One region of the Amycolatopsis sp. NPDC001319 genome, then DNA from elsewhere that is predicted to be linked to it. Evidence: predicted binding sites of a transcription regulator. Region 1 holds the regulator's gene; the other holds the start of a gene.
The links. Region 1 encodes HspR, which represses chaperone genes until heat shock. Its sites were predicted from a motif close to ANNTTGAGTNNNNNNNACTCAANNT; they were not measured.

Region 1 (9,344 bases):
GGCACCGACTCGGCCAAGATCCGCGAGTCCATCGAGAAGCTGAACACGGCTTCGCAGGAGCTGGGCACCGCGCTCTACGCCAACCAGGGTGCCGCCGGCGCCGACGGTGGCGCTCCGGGTGCCGACGCCGGTTCCGCCGGTGGGGCGCAGGACAAGGCCGATGACGTGGTCGACGCCGAGATCGTGGAAGAGGACGAGAAGAAGTGACCCCACGACACTCCGAAGCCGAGGGCCGGGGCCCCGAGGAACCGGTGGTCGTGCGTGACCGGCGGCGGGTCGACCCGCAGACCGGTGAGGTCCGTCCTCCTGCCCCGGAAGAAGTCCAGGTCGACGAGGCGCCCGCGCAGCACGCGGGCCCCTCGCTCGGCGACTCGGTGGACGACGCGGTCACGGTCGCGTCCGACGTCGAGAAGCAGCTGGCCGAGCGCACGGCCGACCTGCAGCGCCTGCAGGCGGAGTACGCCAACTACCGCAAGCGCGTGGACCGCGACCGCGAGGCCGTGGTGCTGGGCGCGAAGGCGTCGGTGGTCGGTGACCTGCTGCCCCTGCTCGACGACCTCGAGCGGGCCGAGCAGCACGGTGACCTCACCGGTGCGTTCAAGGCGGTCGGCGACAAGCTGGTGAGCGGCTTGCAGCGAGCCGGTCTCGAGTCGTTCGGCGCGGAGGGCGAGCCCTTCGACCCGAGCGTGCACGAGGCCGTGCAGCACAACACCTCGCCGGACGTGGCGGGTCCGACGGTCACCGTGGTCATGCGCCGCGGTTACCGCTTCGGCGACCGGGTCCTGCGGGCGGCGCTGGTCGGGGTCACCGACCACGAGCCGGCCGCGGCACCGGTCGACCCGCCCGTCGGCGGCGAGCTGCCGCTGGACGGGTCGATCGATGAGCCGAACCAGCAGTAACAACCGTTTCGTAGCGAAAGGAGGAGGCACCCGATGAGTGCTCGGGAGTGGATGGGCAAGGACTTCTACAAAGAGCTGGGTGTCTCCTCCGACGCCACTGCGGACGAGATCAAGAAGGCCTACCGCAAGCTGGCCAAGGAGAACCACCCGGACGCCAACGCGGGCAACACCGCGGCCGAGAACAAGTTCAAGGCCGTGTCCGAGGCCTACGGCGTGCTGTCCGACGCCGCGAAGCGCAAGGAGTACGACGAGGCCCAGCGCCTCTTCGGCTCCGGCGGCTTCGGCGGCGGGTTCCCGGGCGGCGCCGGTGGCGCGGGCGGCTTCGACATGGGCGACATCTTCGGCCAGGCCGGCGCTGCCCAGCAGGGCGGCTTCGGTGGGCTCGGCGACATCCTGGGCGGCATCTTCGGCCGTCAGGGCCGGGCCGGCGGGGCCGCGTCGGCCAACCGGCCGCAGCGTGGCGCCGACGTCGAGACCGACGTGCGGATCGACTTCACCGAGGCGGTCAAGGGCGCGACCCTGCCGCTGCGCCTGTCGAGCCCCGCGACGTGTTCGACGTGTGGTGGCAACGGTGCGAAGCCGGGCACGTCGCCGCGCCAGTGTCCGACGTGTGGCGGTTCGGGTCTCGTCAGCCGCAGCCAGGGTGCGTTCGCGTTCTCCGAGCCGTGCCGCGACTGCCGCGGCCGCGGCCAGATCATCGACGACCCGTGCCCCGAGTGCGGCGGCGAGGGCATCAGCACCCGCACCCGCACGCTGACCGTGCGCATCCCGCCGGGCGTCGACGACGACCAGCGGATCCGCCTGGCGGGCCAGGGCGAACCCGGCCGCGGTGGCGCGCAGGCCGGTGACCTGTACGTCCGCGTGCACGTGGCACCGCACAAGCTGTTCGGGCGCAAGGACCTCGACCTGACGCTGACCGTGCCGGTCGACTTCACCGAGCTCGCGCTGGGCACCACGATCACGGTGCCGACGCTCGAGGGCAAGGTGTCGCTGAAGGTGCCCGCGGGTACCGCGAGTGGCCGAGTGTTGCGCGTGCGCGGAAAGGGAATTCAGAAGCGGGACGGTTCGCAGGGTGACTTGCTCGTGACCCTGCAGGCGGCGGTCCCCGCCAAACTGGACGACAAGGCGCGCGAGGCCCTCGAGGCCTACGCGGAGGCGATGAAGGGCCACGACCCGCGGCCTGAGGTGACCGAGATGCTCGAAGGCAGGTGAGGGTGATGTTCGGCGGTATCCCGGGACTCCCGCACGGCGCGGACGAGGACACCCCCGTGTTCGTGATCTCCGTGGCAGCCCAGCTCTCGGGCCTCCACGCGCAAACCCTGCGCTCCTACGACCGCCAGGGCCTGGTCTCCCCGGGCCGGACCTCCGGCGGCGGCCGGAGGTACTCGATGCGCGACATCGCCCTGCTGCGCGAGGTTCAGCGCCTCTCGCAGGAGGACGGCGTCAACCTGGCGGGCGTGAAGCGGATCATCGAGCTGGAAAACCAGGTCGACGCCCTGCGCGCCCGGGTCCACGAGCTGACCGAGGAGCTGGCGTCCGCCTACGCCGCCGCCGAACAAGCCGCCGCGGCGGTGCACGCTTCGTACCGCAAGGACCTGGTGCCGACCCGGCAGCAGACGTCCTTGGTGGTGTGGAAGCCCAAGCGCCGCTGAGGTTTTCGTGGGACAGCCCCTTTGCCACCGGGTCGGTGGTGGAGGGGCTGTTTCGCGTTTGAGGTGCGGTGGTCCTTGCGCGCGGGTGCGTGTGCCGGTAGTGACCGGTCCGCTCGCGCGCGGTCCCCGAGTGGTCCCCTTGCGCCCCGGTTAGTTCCGCGACCGGTCACTTCGCGCCACGGCACCTACGTGACTGGACCTTTCGCACCGCACGGCTCGGCACGAGCGGTCCGATCGGGCTCTGGCGGCGGTGCAGGCGGTCCCGCCGCGTCCTGTCTGCGGCGCGAGTGGTCCCATCGCTACGGGTTGCGGATGCGAGGGGACCGGTGGCGTCGCCAAACGTGCGCGAGTGGTCCCTTCGTGCCGTGCGCATGCGAGCTGGCCCTGCTGAAGAGCCCGACTGGACCGTTGGCGCTGCGCGTGTCTGCGTGAGGGGACCTTTCGTGCAGCAGCGCAGCAGTGCAGCAGAGAACCGGCGAACCACCCAGACCGCGTCAGCCTTCCGAACCGTTCGACGGCTTCTTCAGGTACTCCCCGAAGAACGTCATCACCCGCTGCCACGCGTCGCGGTCCGAAGGTTCGTGGTAGCCGAACCCCACCACCTTCGCCAACGCCTGCACCGGCGCCGGGCCCATTTTGTTCGCGAAGCTGTGCCCCGCGTCGGGGTATTCCTTCACGTCGTGGGGCACGTTGCGTTCCGTCAGGGCGGCCGAGAGCTTCGCCGCGGCGCCGCGCAGGGAGGGGTCGCGGCGGCCGAAGCTGGCGACGACGGGGCAGGCTTCGTCCAGGACGGACAAGTCGCGGGGCAGCTGGCCGTAGTACGGGGCCGAGACGTCGAACGAGCGCGAAGCCGCCACGAGCGCGAAGCCGCCGCCCATGCAGTAGCCGGCGATGCCGATCTTGCCGCTGCAGTCCTCACGCGCGGACAGCAGGACCCGCGAAGCCTCGATGTCGTCGAAGGCGCGGCCGCTGCGCGCGAACATGTCCTTGAACACCTGCCGCACGCAGCGGAACAGGCCGCCGCGCGAGTAGAGGTCGGGGCTGAGCGCCAGGTACCCCGCGGAGGCGAACCGGTCGGTGATCTCACGCGCGTCCTTGGACAGGCCGATGGCGTCGTGGATGATCACGACGGCCGGGAAGGGGCCTGGACCAGCGGGGACTGCGAGGTAGCCGTCGATGTCGCCCGCCGGCGTGGGGATCGTGATCTCCATGGACCAGCACACTAGTCCAAAGTGAACGGGTCATACCGGATTCGTTCGAGGTCCACTCCCGCGGCCAGCAGTTTCGCGATCGTGCCGCGGATCATGTCCGGCGAGCCCGCCACCAGCACCTCGTGGTCCTTCCAGGCGCCACGCTGCGTCACCGCGGTGGCCAGGGTGCCCCGGTCGCCGCCGGGGACCGCGCCTTCCTCCGTGACCGGGGTGACGGTGAGCCACGGCGACGTGACGGCCAGCCGGCGCAGCTCGTCGAGCGCGTACAGGTCACCCGGCTTGCGGCCGCCGAAGAACAGGTGCACGGGCGGGTTGCGCTTCCAGCGGGACAGGTCGTCCAGGATCGCCATCAGCGGAGCGACGCCGGTGCCGCCCGCGATCATCAGCAGCGGCCGTTGGTCGGCGGTCGGCACCACGGACAGCGCGCCCAGCGAAGGACCCAGCCGCCAGACGTCGCCGGCGTGGGTGTGGTTCACGATCGCCCGCGAGACCCAGCCGCCGGTGACCGCGCGCACGTGGAAGGTGAGCAGGCCGTCGTCGCGCGGCGCCGTCGCCATGGACAGGTACCGCCACAGCCGCGGCCGCTGCGGCACCTCGACGCTCACGTAGCCGCCGGAGCGGTACGGCAGCAGCTGCTCCGTGCGCACCCGCACCAACGCGACGTCGGCCGAGAGCTTCCGGTGCTCCAGCACCGTCCCGCTCCACCACGCCGGCCCCGTCTCCTCGCCCGCGGCTTTGCGCATCGTCTCGGAGATCAACTGGTACGCCGACGTCCACGCCGTTTCCACCTCGGGCGTCCACGCTTTGCCGAGAAATCGTTTCATCGCGCTGATCAACGCGGTTCCGACGGCGTCGTAGTGGCGCGTCACCACGTCGAACTTCCGGTGGTCGCGGCCCAGTTGGCCGAGGAACGTGGTGAGTTCGTCGGGCCGGTCCACCATCTGCACCACGTACACGAGTGCCCGCAACAATCTGCTCCGTTGTGTGGCCATCGTCACCGGGAACAGATCGCGGGCATCCGGCGCGATCACGAACAGCGCTCCGTAGAAGTACTGCGCCAGCTCCTCGGCTTTCGGCTCGACCAGGGCGAAACTCTCGCGGATCACCCGCGCGGTCTCGGAACCGGGCAGCGGTCTGCGGACCACGGCGGGAGCAAGGTCGATCTTCACGGATTCAGCACTCATCGGGAACGGTTTTCTCCAGTCATGCCAAGCAGTTTCAGTCTTCACGCGGCTTTGCGTACGCGTGCCGCCCCCGAGGAATCCCGACTGTAGGCGCCACTGGAGAAAAACGGGTGTAGTTAACGCCGTTCCCGCTCGAACGGAGCAATTATCGACACGGCTGGTAAACCTGATCTGGCGCTCTGTGAAAATGATCTTCCGCGGTTTCCCTTGGCAGGGAACACTTTTCGTGGGCCGATAACCGCCCAGGGCGGATCAATCGATGGTGAACGGGTCGTACTGGATCTGGCCCAGCACACTTCCGGCGACCAGCATGCGGGAAACTGTCGCGCGGATCATCGAGGGAGAACCCGACACGAGGATGTCGTGGTCGGGCCAGGCCCCATACCGCGTAACCGCTTCCGCCAAGGTCCCCTGCTCGCAACCGGGCAGGTGGTCGCCGCGTTCGACGACCGGGGTCACGGTCAGCCACGGGTTCGTGGACGACAGTGCGCGCAGCTCCTCGAGGTCGTAGAGGTCCTCTCGTGCGGGCCCGCCGTAGAACAGCCGCGTCTTGGGGTTCTCGCCCCACATCGCCAGGTGGTCGAGGATCGAGCGCAGCGGCGCGACACCGGTTCCGCCGGCGACCATCACGACGCCGCGGGACCGTTCGCGGTCCACGGCCATGCGCCCCAGTGGCGGACCGAGCCGCCAGACGTCGCCGGGCTGCGTGTGGCTCACGATCGCCCGCGAGACCCAGCCGCCGTCGACCGCGCGCACGTGGAACTCGATGCCCCCGTCCTCCCGCGGCGCGTTGGCCGGCGAGAGGTAGCGCCACAACCGCGGCCGCTGCGGCACCTCCACGCTCATGTACTGCCCCGGCAGGTACGGCACGGGCTGCTCGGGCAGGAGCCGCACCAGGGCCAAGTCCCACGTCAGCCGCCGGTGTTCCACCACCGTCGCGTGCCACGACGCCGGGTTCACGTCCGCGGCCGCCGCCTCCTGCATGGCGCGCGCGACGATCGTGAACGCCTCCGCCCAGGCGCGCTCGACCTCCGGGGTCCACTGCGGCCCCAGGTGGTTCTTCAGCGCGGCCAGCAGCGCCGTGCCCACGGCCTCGTAGTGCCGCGGGATCACGCCGAACTTGCGGTGGTCGCGCCCGAGCTGGCGCAGGAACGGCACGAGGTCGTCGGGCCGGTCCACCATCTGCACGATGTGCACCAGCGCGCGCACGAGCCGCCCGCGCTGCACCTCCATGTTGATGGGGAAGAAGTCGCGCGTGACCGGGGCGAGCGTGAACAGCATCCCGTAGAAGAACTGCGAGATCTCCGGGATGAAGGGCTCGGACATCGCCCAGGTGTCACGGATCAGCCGCACCATCGCGGCCACGGCGGCAGGCGTCTCGCGGGGCGCCGCCGAGCGGGGGATCGGGCTGATCGAATCGGCTGTCATCGAGTGTCGTTCGCAGGTCGGGGGCGGTTCGGGGACGCGGGCGGAGCGATCACGGGCGAGTGGCCGGGCCGTGGCAGCACTCCGGCTCGGGCCGGCCTCTGCGGTCGGCGCCGAGGGAATTCACCACTGTCCCACCTCGTTCCCCTCAATAGTCTTCAGGACGCTGTCGTCGCGTCCCCTGACTGCGGCTCGTCCGCAGAGTAGCCGCCCTGCGGCCCTTTGCCAGCAACGTTGCTCCGGTCGGGTTACCGGTCAGGTCGGCGAGCGTGGGGCAGGTCACCGGATAGATAGTTGCCCTACGCAACCATCAGGACATAAACTTGTATGGCACAACCAAGTGGGCGCTCGAACAGTGTCCGGCCCGGAAGGAAAGCCCATGAGCTCTGCCGACGACGTCAGGGTCGAACTGATGCGTGAGCTCAGGAACGCTTCGCAGCTGCAGCACCTGTGGATCATGCAGGCCTGGGAGGCCGAACCCGGCCTCCACCCCGCCGCCGGGATGCTGCTGTCGGACCTCGCGAAGCACGGTGAAGCCCGGCCCTCCGAGCTGGCCAAGCGCAAGCTCGTGGACCTCTCGGTGGTCAGCCGCCAGATCTCGCAGCTGCAGGCTGCCGGCCTGGTGGACCGTCGCCCCGCCCCGGAGGACGGGCGCGCGTCGCTGATCAGCATCTCCGAGAAGGGGCTGGCCGAGGTCGAGAAGTGGCGGGAACGCTACATCGCGTTCTTCGAGAAGGCCCTCGGTGGTTGGGACGAAGAGCGGATCGCCGACCTGACGACCCGGCTCGCAGAACTCAACAGCGGTCTCCGCACCGTGCTCGGGCCCCCCGAGTGCGCCGTGGACCAAGCGGAAGTCGGGAAGTGACCCAACGCAAGTGAGTACCGAAGTCGCCGGCGAGCAGATGAGCCACCGGCAGATCATGAAGGCCTTCTCGGGCCTGTTGCTCGCCCTGCTGGTGGCGATCCTGTCGTCGACGATCGTGTCCAACGCGCTGCCGACGATCCTCGCCGACCTGCACGGTTCGCAGAGCCAGTACACGTGGGTGGTCACCGCGACGTTGCTGACGTCGACCGCGACCACGCCGATCTGGGGCAAGCTCTCCGACCTGTTCAGCAAGAAGCTGCTGTACCAGCTCGCCATCGTCATCTTCACGATCGGCTCGGCGCTGGGCGGCATCTCGCAGTCGATGCCGGAGCTGATCGCGTTCCGCGCGCTGCAGGGGGTGGGCCTCGGTGGCCTGCAGGCGCTGATCCAGGTCGTGATCGCCGCGATGATCGCCCCGCGCGAACGCGGCCGCTACTCGGGCTACACGGGCGCGGTCTTCGCTGTCGCCACGGCCGCCGGGCCGCTGATCGGCGGCCTGATCGTGGACTCGCCGCTGGGCTGGCGCTGGTGCTTCTGGGTCTGCGTGCCCATCGCCGTGATCGCGTTCGTGGTCCTCGGCCGCACGCTGCACCTGCCGGTGCTCAAGCGCAAGGTGCGCATCGACTGGCTGGGCGCCACCCTGCTCGTCGGTGGCGTGGCCCTGGTGCTGATCTGGGTTTCGCTCGCCGGCGCCACCTTCGCGTGGGCCTCGTGGACGAGCGTGGCGTACGTCGGTGGCGCTGTGGTGGCGCTGGCGCTGGCGGTGCTCGTGGAATCGCGCGCCGCTGAGCCGGTGGTGCCACTGCGCCTGTTCCGCAACCGGACCTTCACGCTTTCGGTGCTCGGCTCGCTGGCGGTGGGCACCGCGCTGTTCGGTGGCTCGGTCTTCCTCGGGCAGTACTACCAGATCTCGCGCGGCTTCTCGCCCACGCACGCGGGCCTGATGACGCTGCCGCTCGTGCTCGGCCTGGCTGTCGCGTCGACGAGCGCCGGACAGGTCATCTCGCGCACGGGCCGTACGAAGCCGTTCATGATCACCGGCGGGATCTTGCTGCCGGCCGGGCTCTTCCTGCTCAGCACGGTGGATCACGCGACGAACCTGACGCTGATGGGCGTCTATCTCGGCCTGGTCGGCATCGGGCTCGGGTTCCTCCTGCAGAACCTGGTGCTGGTCGTGCAGAACACCGTGGCCATGAAGGACATGGGTTCGTCGTCCTCGGTGGTCACGTTCTTCCGCTCGCTCGGCGGCGCCGCCGGCGTTTCGGCGCTCGGCGCGGTGCTGTCCGCGAAGGTGGCCACGAACATCACGTCGTCGCTGACCCGCCTCGGCCTCCCGGCCGGCGACGCGGTGCACGGCGGTGGCGGCACGTTCGACATCGACGGCCTGCCCGCGGCGCTGCAGCCGATCGTCCGCGCGGCGTTCGGCGACGCGACCGGCACGGTGTTCCTGTTCGCCGGCTTCATCGCCGTGGTGACGCTGCTGGCGGTGGTTTTCATGAAGGAGGTCCCCTTGCGCCGGACTCTCGACGCCGACACCACTCCGGCCGTGGCGCCCGCGCCTGCGGCCGAGGTCGCGACGGCTCTGCGCGGCCGCGTCCTCGACGCCGACGGCCGCCCCGTCCCGGGTGTCGTGCTCACGCTCACGGACGCGTCGGGCCGCCAGGTCGACGTCGGCCGCAGCGCCCGCAACGGCGAGTTCGCCCTGGTGGCGGGCGCCACCGGCGAGCACGTGCTGCTCGCGACGGCGGGCTCGCTCCCGCCGGCCGTGTCCACGGTGCGCCTCACCGGCACACCGGCGTGGCACGACCTGCTGCTCGGCGGCACGGGCGGCGTGACCGGCCGCGTCCGCACGGCGGGGCGCCACGCCGCGGTCGCCGGCGCGGCCCTGACGCTCACCGACAGCGCCGGCAAGGTCGTCGCCTCGGGCCTGAGCGGCAGCGCCGGCGCGTACGACCTCGACGGCGTGCCCGCGGGCGCGCACACGCTCACGGTCACCGCATACGGCCACGCGCCGCACGCCGAGCCGCTCACGGTGAACCTCGGCACCCCGGCCCACCACGACGTGGTGCTGGAGGCCGAGCCGGACTTCGTGCGCCACAGCGGCACGC
Region 2 (9,344 bases), on a different contig from region 1:
GACCACGTCCGGGAACCCGGCCGCGCGGGCCGCCTCCGGGTCGCAGTAGATCGGGTTGGGGTCCCCGATCGCCTCGGCGAACTCGAGGATCTTCTCGCGGCTCACCGCGTACTTTCCGGCCGGCGGATAGCTCCGCCCGGCGAACGACTGGTCCAAAGGCACCCGCTGAGGCTAGCCGACCCGGGACCGTTGTCCGAGAGGTCCCCGGACGTGCCCTCGGCCGGCCCAAAACTGGCCCTGAACAGCGAAAAGCCGCCCCGGCGCTGGGCCGGGACGGCTGTTCGAAGCTGGACGAGAACCGCTAACGTCAGCGGGTCTCTTTGTGAGTCCGGTGCGTACCGCAGTTCGGGCAGAACTTCTTCATCTCCAAGCGGTCCGGGTCGTTGCGCCGGTTCTTCTTGGTGATGTAGTTGCGGTGCTTGCACTCCTCGCACGCCAGCGTGATCTTGGGTCGCACGTCGGTGGCAGCCACAGCGTTTCCTTCTCTCTCAGATCCGGGGGCCAGCCCCGTCGTTACCGCGTAGCGGTGGCCGGACTTGAACCGGCGACACAGCGATTATGAGCCGCTTGCTCTGCCAACTGAGCTACACCGCCCTAACCACGCCCAACCCCGGGGGGTCCAGGGGGCGAAGCCCTCTGGCGGAGGCCTGGGGGTTCGACCCCCAGATGGACGCCGCGAAGCGAGCTAGGCTTGCGTTTTCCGCAAGCATAGCTCGTTCACTCGCGAGCCCCTTTACGGAATCGAACCGTAGACCTTCTCCTTACCATGGAGACGCTCTGCCGACTGAGCTAAAGGGGCCTGCCTCTGTGAGGACTTGAAAAGATTAGCAAGGGCGTCACCCATGCGTGCACGGGGGTCCGCCTTGCCGCAAAACCTCAGGTCAGCAGGGTCAAGACCGTCTCCGAGTGCCGGCCCGGCGACCGCGCCGTGCGGGCCTGCAGCCAGGCCTCCAGGCGGTCCTCGGGCAGCGGTCGCGAGATCAGGTAGCCCTGGGCGACGTCACACCCCATCGCCTCCAGCTGGTCACGCGCGACGTCCTCTTCGACGCCCTCCGCGACCACCGTGAGGCCCAGCGAGTGGCCCAGCTCGACAATCGAGCGCACCACGGCGAGGTCACCGAGGTCGGTGCCCATGCCGAGCACGAAGCTCTTGTCGATCTTCACCTGGTCCACCGGCAGCTGCCTCAGGTACGCGAGCGACGAGTAGCCCGTGCCGAAGTCGTCCACGGCCAGCACGATGCCCAGCGAGTGCAGCTCCCGCAGGATCGGCAGGGCCTTCTGCGGGTCGGACATCACGCCGGACTCGGTGAGCTCGAACGTGAGCAGCTCGGGCGGCACGTCGTAGCGCTCCAGCTCGCGCTGGACCTTCGCCGGGAAGTCCTCGTCCGCCAGGTTGCGCACGGACAGGTTCACGGCCGCGGAGATGCGCAGGCCCTCGTCGAGCCACTTGCGCACGCGCTTGAGCGAGGCCTCCAGCACGAACGACGTCAGCACGCCGATGAGGCCGGCCGCTTCGATGGCGGGCACGAACTCGTCGGGGCCGAGCCGGCCGAACTCCGGGTGCACCCAGCGCACGAGCGCCTCGACGCCCTGCACCTGACGGTTCGGCAGCGTGATCTTCGGCTGGTAGTGCACGGACACGTGCCCGTCCTCCAGCGACTGCCGGAACTGCGTCACCATCTGGAAGCGGCGCAGGAAGATCTGGCCCATGCTCGGCACGTAGCCGCGCACCTCTTCGCCGCCGCGGGTGGCGCGGACGGCGACGTCCGCGCGCTGCAGCAGGCCGTCGACGTCCACGGGCTCGCCGCCGTCCTCGGTGGAGGTGGTGGCGTAGCCGATCATCGCGTTGGCTTCGACCGAAAGCCGGTCGACGGGGTAGGGCGCCGAGAGCTGCACGCGCAGGCGTTCGGCCGCGGCGTGGGCGTTCTCCGGCGTGCAGCCCACGAGCAGGGCGGCGAACGACGCGCCCTCGAGACGGGCGAGCGGCACGTCCGGGCCCAGCGCGTCGCGGATCCGGCGGCCGGCAGCGATCACCATGCGGTCGGCCCACGAATAGCCCAGCGCGTCGCTGACGGTCGAGAAGACGTCGAGGTCGATGCGCAGCACCACAGCGTTGGCGAAGTCGCGCAGCGGCTCCTTGGCGACCTGCTGGAAGCCCGGCCGGTTGAGGTGGCCGGTGAGCGGGTCGTGGTAGGCGTCGTGGCGCAGGGTCGCGAGCAGGCGCCGGTTGTCGAGCGACGTCGCGAGGTGGCTGGCCATCGTGCCGAGCAGCTGCACGTCGTACTTGCCGAAGCCGCGCCAGCGCGACAGCCGGTCGTGGGCCTCGACGACGCCCAGCAGCTGGTTGGCGCTGCGCAGCGGCACCACGAGCGCCTCCTGCGCGCCGCGGTTGAGCAGCGCCGCGCGGACGTCGGGGTTGGCCTCGGTGATGCGGAAGTGGCGCACGTGGGCGCCGGGCAGGCGCTGCAGCGGGTCGTCGGCGTTCGGGTCGACGGGCGGCAGCTCGTCGCCGGCCACGACCACGCGCATGGTGTCCTTGGCTTCCAGGCGCAGTCGCAGCACGACGCGGCCGGCGGCCAGCTGGTCCTTGATCCGTTCGGCGATCGTGGCCCACTCGCGCACGTCGACGCCGCCGACGAGCTCGTCGGCCCGCCCGGCCGGACGCGCGGCGGCCTGCTGGCCCGAGCGCGCGACCATGAGGCTCACGTCGGACAGCGCCTCCATGTCCCGCTGCTCGCGCAGCAGGTCGGAGTAGGCCCAGTACAGCGCGGTGAGCCCGAGGAACACGGCCAGCACCAACGGCCACGCCTGCGGGGTGTTCGCGATCACGAGGTAGCCGGACAGGCCCACCGACGCGTTCACGAAGCCCACCACGAGGATGCGGCCGGTCAGCCGGATCGCGGTGCTCACGCGCATGCGGCGGCGCAGCACGCGCACGGCGGCCAGCGCCAGCAGCGTGCTGACCAGCGGCGCGGTGAGCGTGCCCGCCAGCGCGGCGACCCACGGCATGGCCTCGCCGCCGCCCACGGCCTGCTTCACGAGCCCCGCCACGGCGAACGCGCCGGTGATCTCGAGCAGGAACGCGCCCGCGTTGTAGAGGACGCGTCCGGCGACCTTGCGGGCCAGCAGCGTGCCGATGCCCGCGACCAGGTGCGCGGCCAGCACGACCTCGAACGGAGCAACGAAGAAACCGATTACCAGCGGAATTTCGGTGAACGAGATCGTCCACGAAATGCCGCTTCGGACGTCGACGTTGATGCCCAGCTGTTCGGCGAGCAGGAACGCCAGCGCCAGCACTGGTCCGATCCACCAGAGTTTGGCCGAGCCGTGAAAGGGCAACCAGGAACCGACCGCGAAGGCGGTGATCAGACCCAGGCCGAGAACGGCGAAGGTGTATATGCGGAACCGGCGTTCGTCCGTGCGGGCCTCGGTGAAGGTCCCGGAAACGGCGCCCCCCTTGGCCTGTTTCGCCGCTGGGGCGGCATCAGGCCTGCCGTTGCTGTCCGGCATCCGACCTTCCTTCCCGGCTGCCCACCGGTCGCGCTCGTCAGTGACGTCAGGTGTGGACAAGGGCCATACCGTACCCCGGAGGGCGTACCCGTGTCCCTTTCGAGACAGTAGGAGATCACCCCAGGGTTAACAATGGGCTTGTGGCGCTGACCTGCGTGGACCAAGGAGTGAAACTCCCCGTTCGTGCCTGATTCGGCGGCCCGGGGTGTGTTCAGGGGTTCTGCCGAGTCCAGCGGGGCGACAATGAAGTACATGCACAACGACGTGACAGCCACCGGGCACGCGGCGCGGATCGCCACGGTGGACGCCCTGCTCCCCGCACCCCTCCCCTTCGAAGTCCACGACGACGCCACCATCCTGTCGGCGCAGGTCGGAGACACGACGGCCGCCGGTCTGGCCACCAGCACCGAGCTCGGCCCCGACAGCTCCCAGTCCATCTGGCGGGCCCTGACCGAGCACCGGCTCGAGGTCCAGCTCGCCGGCCCCGACCCCGCCGCCGGCCTCGACGCGTTGCTCACTCGATGGGATGAACACCTGTCGACCATCGCCCGCCCGGGGGATCCCGAGTGCTCGGCCGTGGTCTCCCGGCCCAGCCGCGACATCGCCGGTGTGACCGAAATGCTGCGCCACGGCTTCGCTCCGGTGGGCGTGATCGCCGTCCGCCCGGCCCAGCGCATGGCCGCCGCGGGGCCGGCGACGACCCCCGGCGTCTGCATCCGCCACGCCACTCCGGACGACCTCGACACCGCCGTGCACCTCATGCTCGAACTCCAGCGCTACGACGCGCAGTTCGGCCGCGTGACCGTGCGGCCGGGCATCGACGAGCTCGTGGGCAAGGAGCTCCTGCGGCTGCTGGAGCGGCCGGAGCCGCAGGTGTGGATCGCCGAGCTGTACGGGCAGGCGCTCGGCCTGGCCGTGCTGCAGATGCCCGACGAGACGGCCTGGATCCAGCACCGGGTGGCCGCTTCGCGGATCGGCTACCTGTCTTCGCTTGCAGTCTCGGAGGCCGCGCGGTCGGCCGGTGTGGGTACGGCGCTGGCGGCCCACGCGCACCAGGTGTTCGACGAGGCCGGTGCGGATGTCGTGCTGCTGCACACAGCAGTGCTGAACCCGCGGTCGACGCCGTTCTGGTACGCGCAGGGGTACCGGCCGTTGTGGACGGGGTGGCAGCGCAGGCCCGCGGTCCGCTGATCCGTGGCGTGCGCGAGCTCGTCCAGCGGGTCGTCGGCGCCGGGGTGGTGATGCGGCTCGGTCCGCGGGAGATCATCACCGTTGCTCGCTAGGCTTGGCCTTCGGCGACGAGGGGAGATCCGACGTGAGCGAGCAGCCGGCGGCCGCGCCGAAGGCGCCCGAGGGCGTGGACACCGAGAAGCCCTCGGCGGCGCGGATCTACGACTGGTACCTCGGCGGCACGCAGAACTGGGCCGTCGACCGCGAGTTCGGCCGGCGCGTGGAGCAGCAGTGGCCGCTCGTGCGCCCGGGCGCGAAGCAGAACCGCGAGTTCATGAACCGCGCGGTGCGCGCCGCGCTCAAGGCCGGGATCCGGCAGTTCATCGACCTCGGCTCCGGGGTGCCGACGGCCGGCAACGTCCACGAGGTCATCGAGGCCGAGCTGGACGACGACGACCGCGCGACCGTGTTGTACGTGGACTACGAGCCCGTGGCCGTGGCCCACGCGACGTTGATCCTCGAGGAAGAGGCCGCCACCGACTGGGCGGGCATCCTGCAGGCCGACATGCGCGACCCGAACGCCGTGCTGCGCTCGCCGATCACGCGGGAGTTCATCGACTTCTCCCGGCCGGTGTGCCTGCTGATGATGGCGGTGCTGCACTTCGTCGGCCCGGACGACGACCCCGAGGGCCTCGTCAAGGCCTACCGCGACGCGCTCGCGCCGGGCAGCTGGCTGTCGATCTCGCAGATGAGCGAGGGCGACGGCGACGGGCCGGCGCTCGAAGGCCTGCGCTGGTTCGTGGAGCAGTACCGCAAGACCAGCAACCCCGTCTGGATGCGCGACCGCGACGACATCGTGCCGTTCTTCGGCGGGTGGCCGTTGCTGGAGCCGGGCATCGTGCACCTGCCGGACTGGCGGCCGGAGCGTGAGCTGAACGCGGTGGAGGCCGAAGCCAGACCGTTCGCGTGGTGCGGGGTCGCGGAGAAGCCGTGACCGCGCCGGACGCGCCGGCCGGGGTGGACATCGAGAAGCCGTCGGCCGCGCGCGTCTACGACTGGTACCTCGGTGGTTCGCAGAACTGGGCCGTCGACCGCGAATTCGGCCGGCGCGTGGAGAAGGTGTGGCCGCTGATCCGGCCCATCTCGCGGCAGAACCGGGCGTTCATGAACCGCGTGGTGCGCGCCGCGCTCGACGCCGGGATCCGGCAGTTCGTGGACCTCGGCTCGGGGGTGCCGACGGCGGGGAACGTCCACGAGATCGTGCGCGAGCGGCTGCCTGAGAACGAGCGCGCGTCCGTGGTGTACGTGGACTACGAGCCGGTGGCCGCCGCGCACTCACGCGTGATCCTCGAACGCGAGCACGCGGGCGACTGGGCCGGCCTCGTGCAGCGCGACATCCGCGACCCCGTGGCGCTGTTCGCCGACGAGACCACGCGGCGGCTCGTGGACTGGTCCGAGCCTGTGTGCCTGCTGATGATCACCGTGCTGCACTTCATCGGCCCCGACGACGACCCCGACGGGCTCATGGCGACCTACCGCGCGAAGCTCGCCCCCGGCTCCTGGCTGGCCGTGACCCACGGCACCTGCCGCGACGACGCGCCACCCGAGCGCGCGGCCGAGGTGAAGGCCTTCATCGACGCCTACCGCGACACCTCCAACCCCGCCTACCTGCGCTCGGACGCCGAGATCCTGCCGTGGTTCGGCGGCTGGCCCCTGCTGGAACCGGGCCTGTCCGCGCTGCCGGACTGGCGCCCCGACCAGCCGGTGTCAGCGCTGGAGGCGGAGACCCGGCCATTCGCCTGGTGCGGGGTCGCGGAGAAGCCGTGACGGGGCCCACGTGCCTCTGACCTGCGAAAACAGCTGATCGCTGCCAGCGAACACTCCCCGGGAAACAAACCCGCCCCACGGATAGTTGAGCAAGGCAGACTCAACTAATCGAGGAGTGCACATGTCAGATCCCCGCCTCCTGCCCGTTCTCCCGCTCGATGACGACGTCGTGCTGCCGGGCATGGTGGTCCCGCTCGACCTCACCGACGCCGAGACCCGGGGCGCAGTGGAGTCCGCTCAGGCCAAGACGCCCGCGACGGCGTCGTTCCCCGGCATCCGCTCCGGCGCGGCCACCAAGGCCGAAGTGCTGATCGTCCCCCGCATCCACGGCGAGTACGCCGAGATCGGCACGGTCGCCACCGTCGAGCGCATCGGCCGGGTTCCCGGCGGCAAGGCCGCCGTTCTGCTGCGCGGCACCGGCCGCGCCGTGGTGGGCCGCATCGCGGACGGTCCCGGCGCCGCGCGCTGGGTCCACGCCGACGAGGCCACCGAGTTCACCGACGACCGTTCGGCCCAGCTCGCGTCCGAGTACAAGGCCGTGGTCATCTCGCTGCTCCAGCAACGCGGTGGCTGGCAGATGATCGACGCCGTCCAGCAGGTCGAGGAACCGTCCGCGGTGGCCGACCTGTCGGGCAACGCGCCGTACCTGGCCACGGAGCAGAAGATCGAGCTGCTCACCACGCTCGACGTGAGCAAGCGGCTCGAGAAGGCCATGGAGTGGAGCAAGGAGTACCTCGCCGAGCTCGAGGTGACCGACACCATCCGCAAGGACGTCCAGGAGGGCATGGACAAGCAGCAGAAGGAATTCCTGCTGCGCCGCCAGCTCGAGGCGATCCGCAAGGAGCTCGGTGAGCTCGACGGCAGTGACAAGGACGACGACTACCGCGCCCGCGTCGAGGCCGCCGACCTGCCCGACAACGTGAAGAAGGCCGCGCTGGCCGAGGTCGACAAGCTGGAGCGCACCTCCGAGCAGTCGCCCGAGGGCGGCTGGATCCGCACCTGGCTCGACACCGTCCTCGAGCTGCCGTGGAACGAGCGCACCGAGGACGTCTACGACATCGCCGCCGCGCGCGCCGTGCTCGACGCGGACCACGCGGGCCTCGACGACGTCAAGGAACGCATCATCGAGTACTTGGCCGTGCGCAAGCGTCGCGCGGAATCGGGGCTCGGCCCGGTCGGCGGACGCCGTTCGGGTGCCGTGCTCGCCCTCGCGGGCCCTCCCGGTGTCGGCAAGACGTCGCTGGGTGAGTCCGTGGCGAAGGCCATGGGACGCAAGTTCGTGCGCGTCGCCCTCGGTGGCATCCGGGACGAGGCGGAGATCCGCGGGCACCGTCGTACGTACGTCGGCGCGCTGCCGGGCCGCATCGTGCGGGCCATCAAGGAGGCCGGCTCGATGAACCCGGTCGTGCTGCTCGACGAGATCGACAAGGTCGGCGCCGACTACCGCGGCGACCCGACGGCCGCCCTGCTTGAGGTGCTGGACCCGGAGCAGAACCACACGTTCCGCGACCACTACCTCGAGGTGGAGCTCGACCTGTCCGATGTCGTGTTCCTGGCGACCGCCAACGCGCTGGAGACCATCCCCGGCCCGCTGCTCGACCGCATGGAGCTCGTCACCCTCGACGGCTACACCGAGCACGAGAAGGTGACGATCGCCCGTGACCACCTGCTCCCGCGCGAGCTGGAGCGCGCCGGCCTCGCGACCGGCGACGTGGTGATCACCGACGCGGCGTTCAGCCGGATCGCCGCCGAGTACACCCGCGAGGCGGGCGTGCGCGACGCGAACCGGACGATCGCCAAGCTGCTGCGCAAGATCGCGACGAAGGTGGCTCTCGACGAGACCGCGCTGCCGGTGTCGCTGGACGCCGCGGACTTGGAGACCTACCTGGGCCGCCCGCGCCACGTGCCGGAGTCGTCCCTGCCGACCTCGACCCAGCGCACGTCCATCCCGGGCGTCGCGACGGGCCTGGCCGTGACCGGCGCCGGTGGTGACGTCCTCTACATCGAGGCGTCGCTGGCCGACCCGGAAAGCGGCTCGACGGGCCTTCAGCTCACCGGTCAGCTCGGTGACGTGATGAAGGAGTCGGTGCAGATCGCGCTCTCGTACCTGCGCTCGCACGGCGCGGAGCTCGAACTGCCCGTCAGCGACCTGAAGGACCGCGGCATCCACGTCCACGTCCCCGCGGGCGCGGTGCCGAAGGACGGCCCCTCGGCCGGCGTCACCATGACGACGGCTCTGGCGTCGCTGCTGTCCGGCCGGGTCGTGCGCGCCGACGTGGCAATGACCGGCGAGGTCTCGCTGACCGGCCGCGTGCTGCCGATCGGCGGGGTGAAGCAGAAGCTGCTCGCCGCGCACCGCGCGGGGATGAAGACGGTGATCATCCCGCAGCGCAACGAGCCGGACCTGGACGATGTGCCCGCCGAGGTGCTGTCGCAGCTGGACGTCCACGCTGTGGCGAACGTCCGTGAGGTGCTGGAGCTGGCGTTGACGCCTGCTTCGTCGGAGGTTCCGCAGGCTGCGTGAATCTTGCCGTGAACGGCCCCCGTTTCCCTTGGGAACGGGGGCTTTTCACTGTTCGAAGCCCTCCACGACGACCTTTTCCTGGTCGTCTCGGAAGTTTTCCGCGCGCCGCTCGATGTCGGCCAGCTGCGCGGCCGCCCGCGAACACGGAAACCCGAACCGCGCGAGCACCCGCTCCGACGCGAGCGTCAACGCCGCCCGCGACCGCTCGACGAACTCCGCGACCGGGTACGCCTCCCCCGCGGTGAAGTGCTCTTCGACCACAGTGGACGGTGAATAACACCGCTGCACCGAGGAATCCGGCCAGCGCACTCGG

Region 2: a site for HspR is predicted at 6,590-6,614, ahead of lon (endopeptidase La). Genes of this name have one in related genera too.

What each region holds. Positions count from the first base shown of each region.
Region 1 covers NZ_JBIAWY010000001.1:601,230-610,573, forward strand. Annotated here, with positions in the region: gene dnaK (molecular chaperone DnaK) at 1-207, shown strand, start outside; gene grpE (nucleotide exchange factor GrpE) at 204-899, shown strand; gene dnaJ (molecular chaperone DnaJ) at 933-2,111, shown strand; gene ACFY1H_RS02880 (heat shock protein transcriptional repressor HspR) at 2,117-2,551, shown strand; gene ACFY1H_RS02885 (dienelactone hydrolase family protein) at 3,046-3,762, opposite strand; gene ACFY1H_RS02890 (globin domain-containing protein) at 3,774-4,946, opposite strand; gene ACFY1H_RS02895 (globin domain-containing protein) at 5,199-6,374, opposite strand; gene ACFY1H_RS02900 (MarR family winged helix-turn-helix transcriptional regulator) at 6,751-7,236, shown strand; gene ACFY1H_RS02905 (MFS transporter) at 7,274-9,344, shown strand, end outside.
Region 2 covers NZ_JBIAWY010000003.1:344,481-353,824, reverse strand. Annotated here, with positions in the region: gene ACFY1H_RS12150 (MaoC family dehydratase N-terminal domain-containing protein) at 1-162, opposite strand, end outside; gene rpmG (50S ribosomal protein L33) at 308-472, opposite strand; tRNA gene ACFY1H_RS12140 (tRNA-Met) at 522-594, opposite strand; tRNA gene ACFY1H_RS12135 (tRNA-Thr) at 727-799, opposite strand; gene ACFY1H_RS12130 (bifunctional diguanylate cyclase/phosphodiesterase) at 877-3,510, opposite strand; gene ACFY1H_RS12125 (GNAT family N-acetyltransferase) at 3,763-4,701, shown strand; gene ACFY1H_RS12120 (SAM-dependent methyltransferase) at 4,826-5,674, shown strand; gene ACFY1H_RS12115 (SAM-dependent methyltransferase) at 5,671-6,507, shown strand; gene lon (endopeptidase La) at 6,629-9,031, shown strand; gene ACFY1H_RS12105 (MSMEG_0570 family nitrogen starvation response protein) at 9,077-9,344, opposite strand, start outside.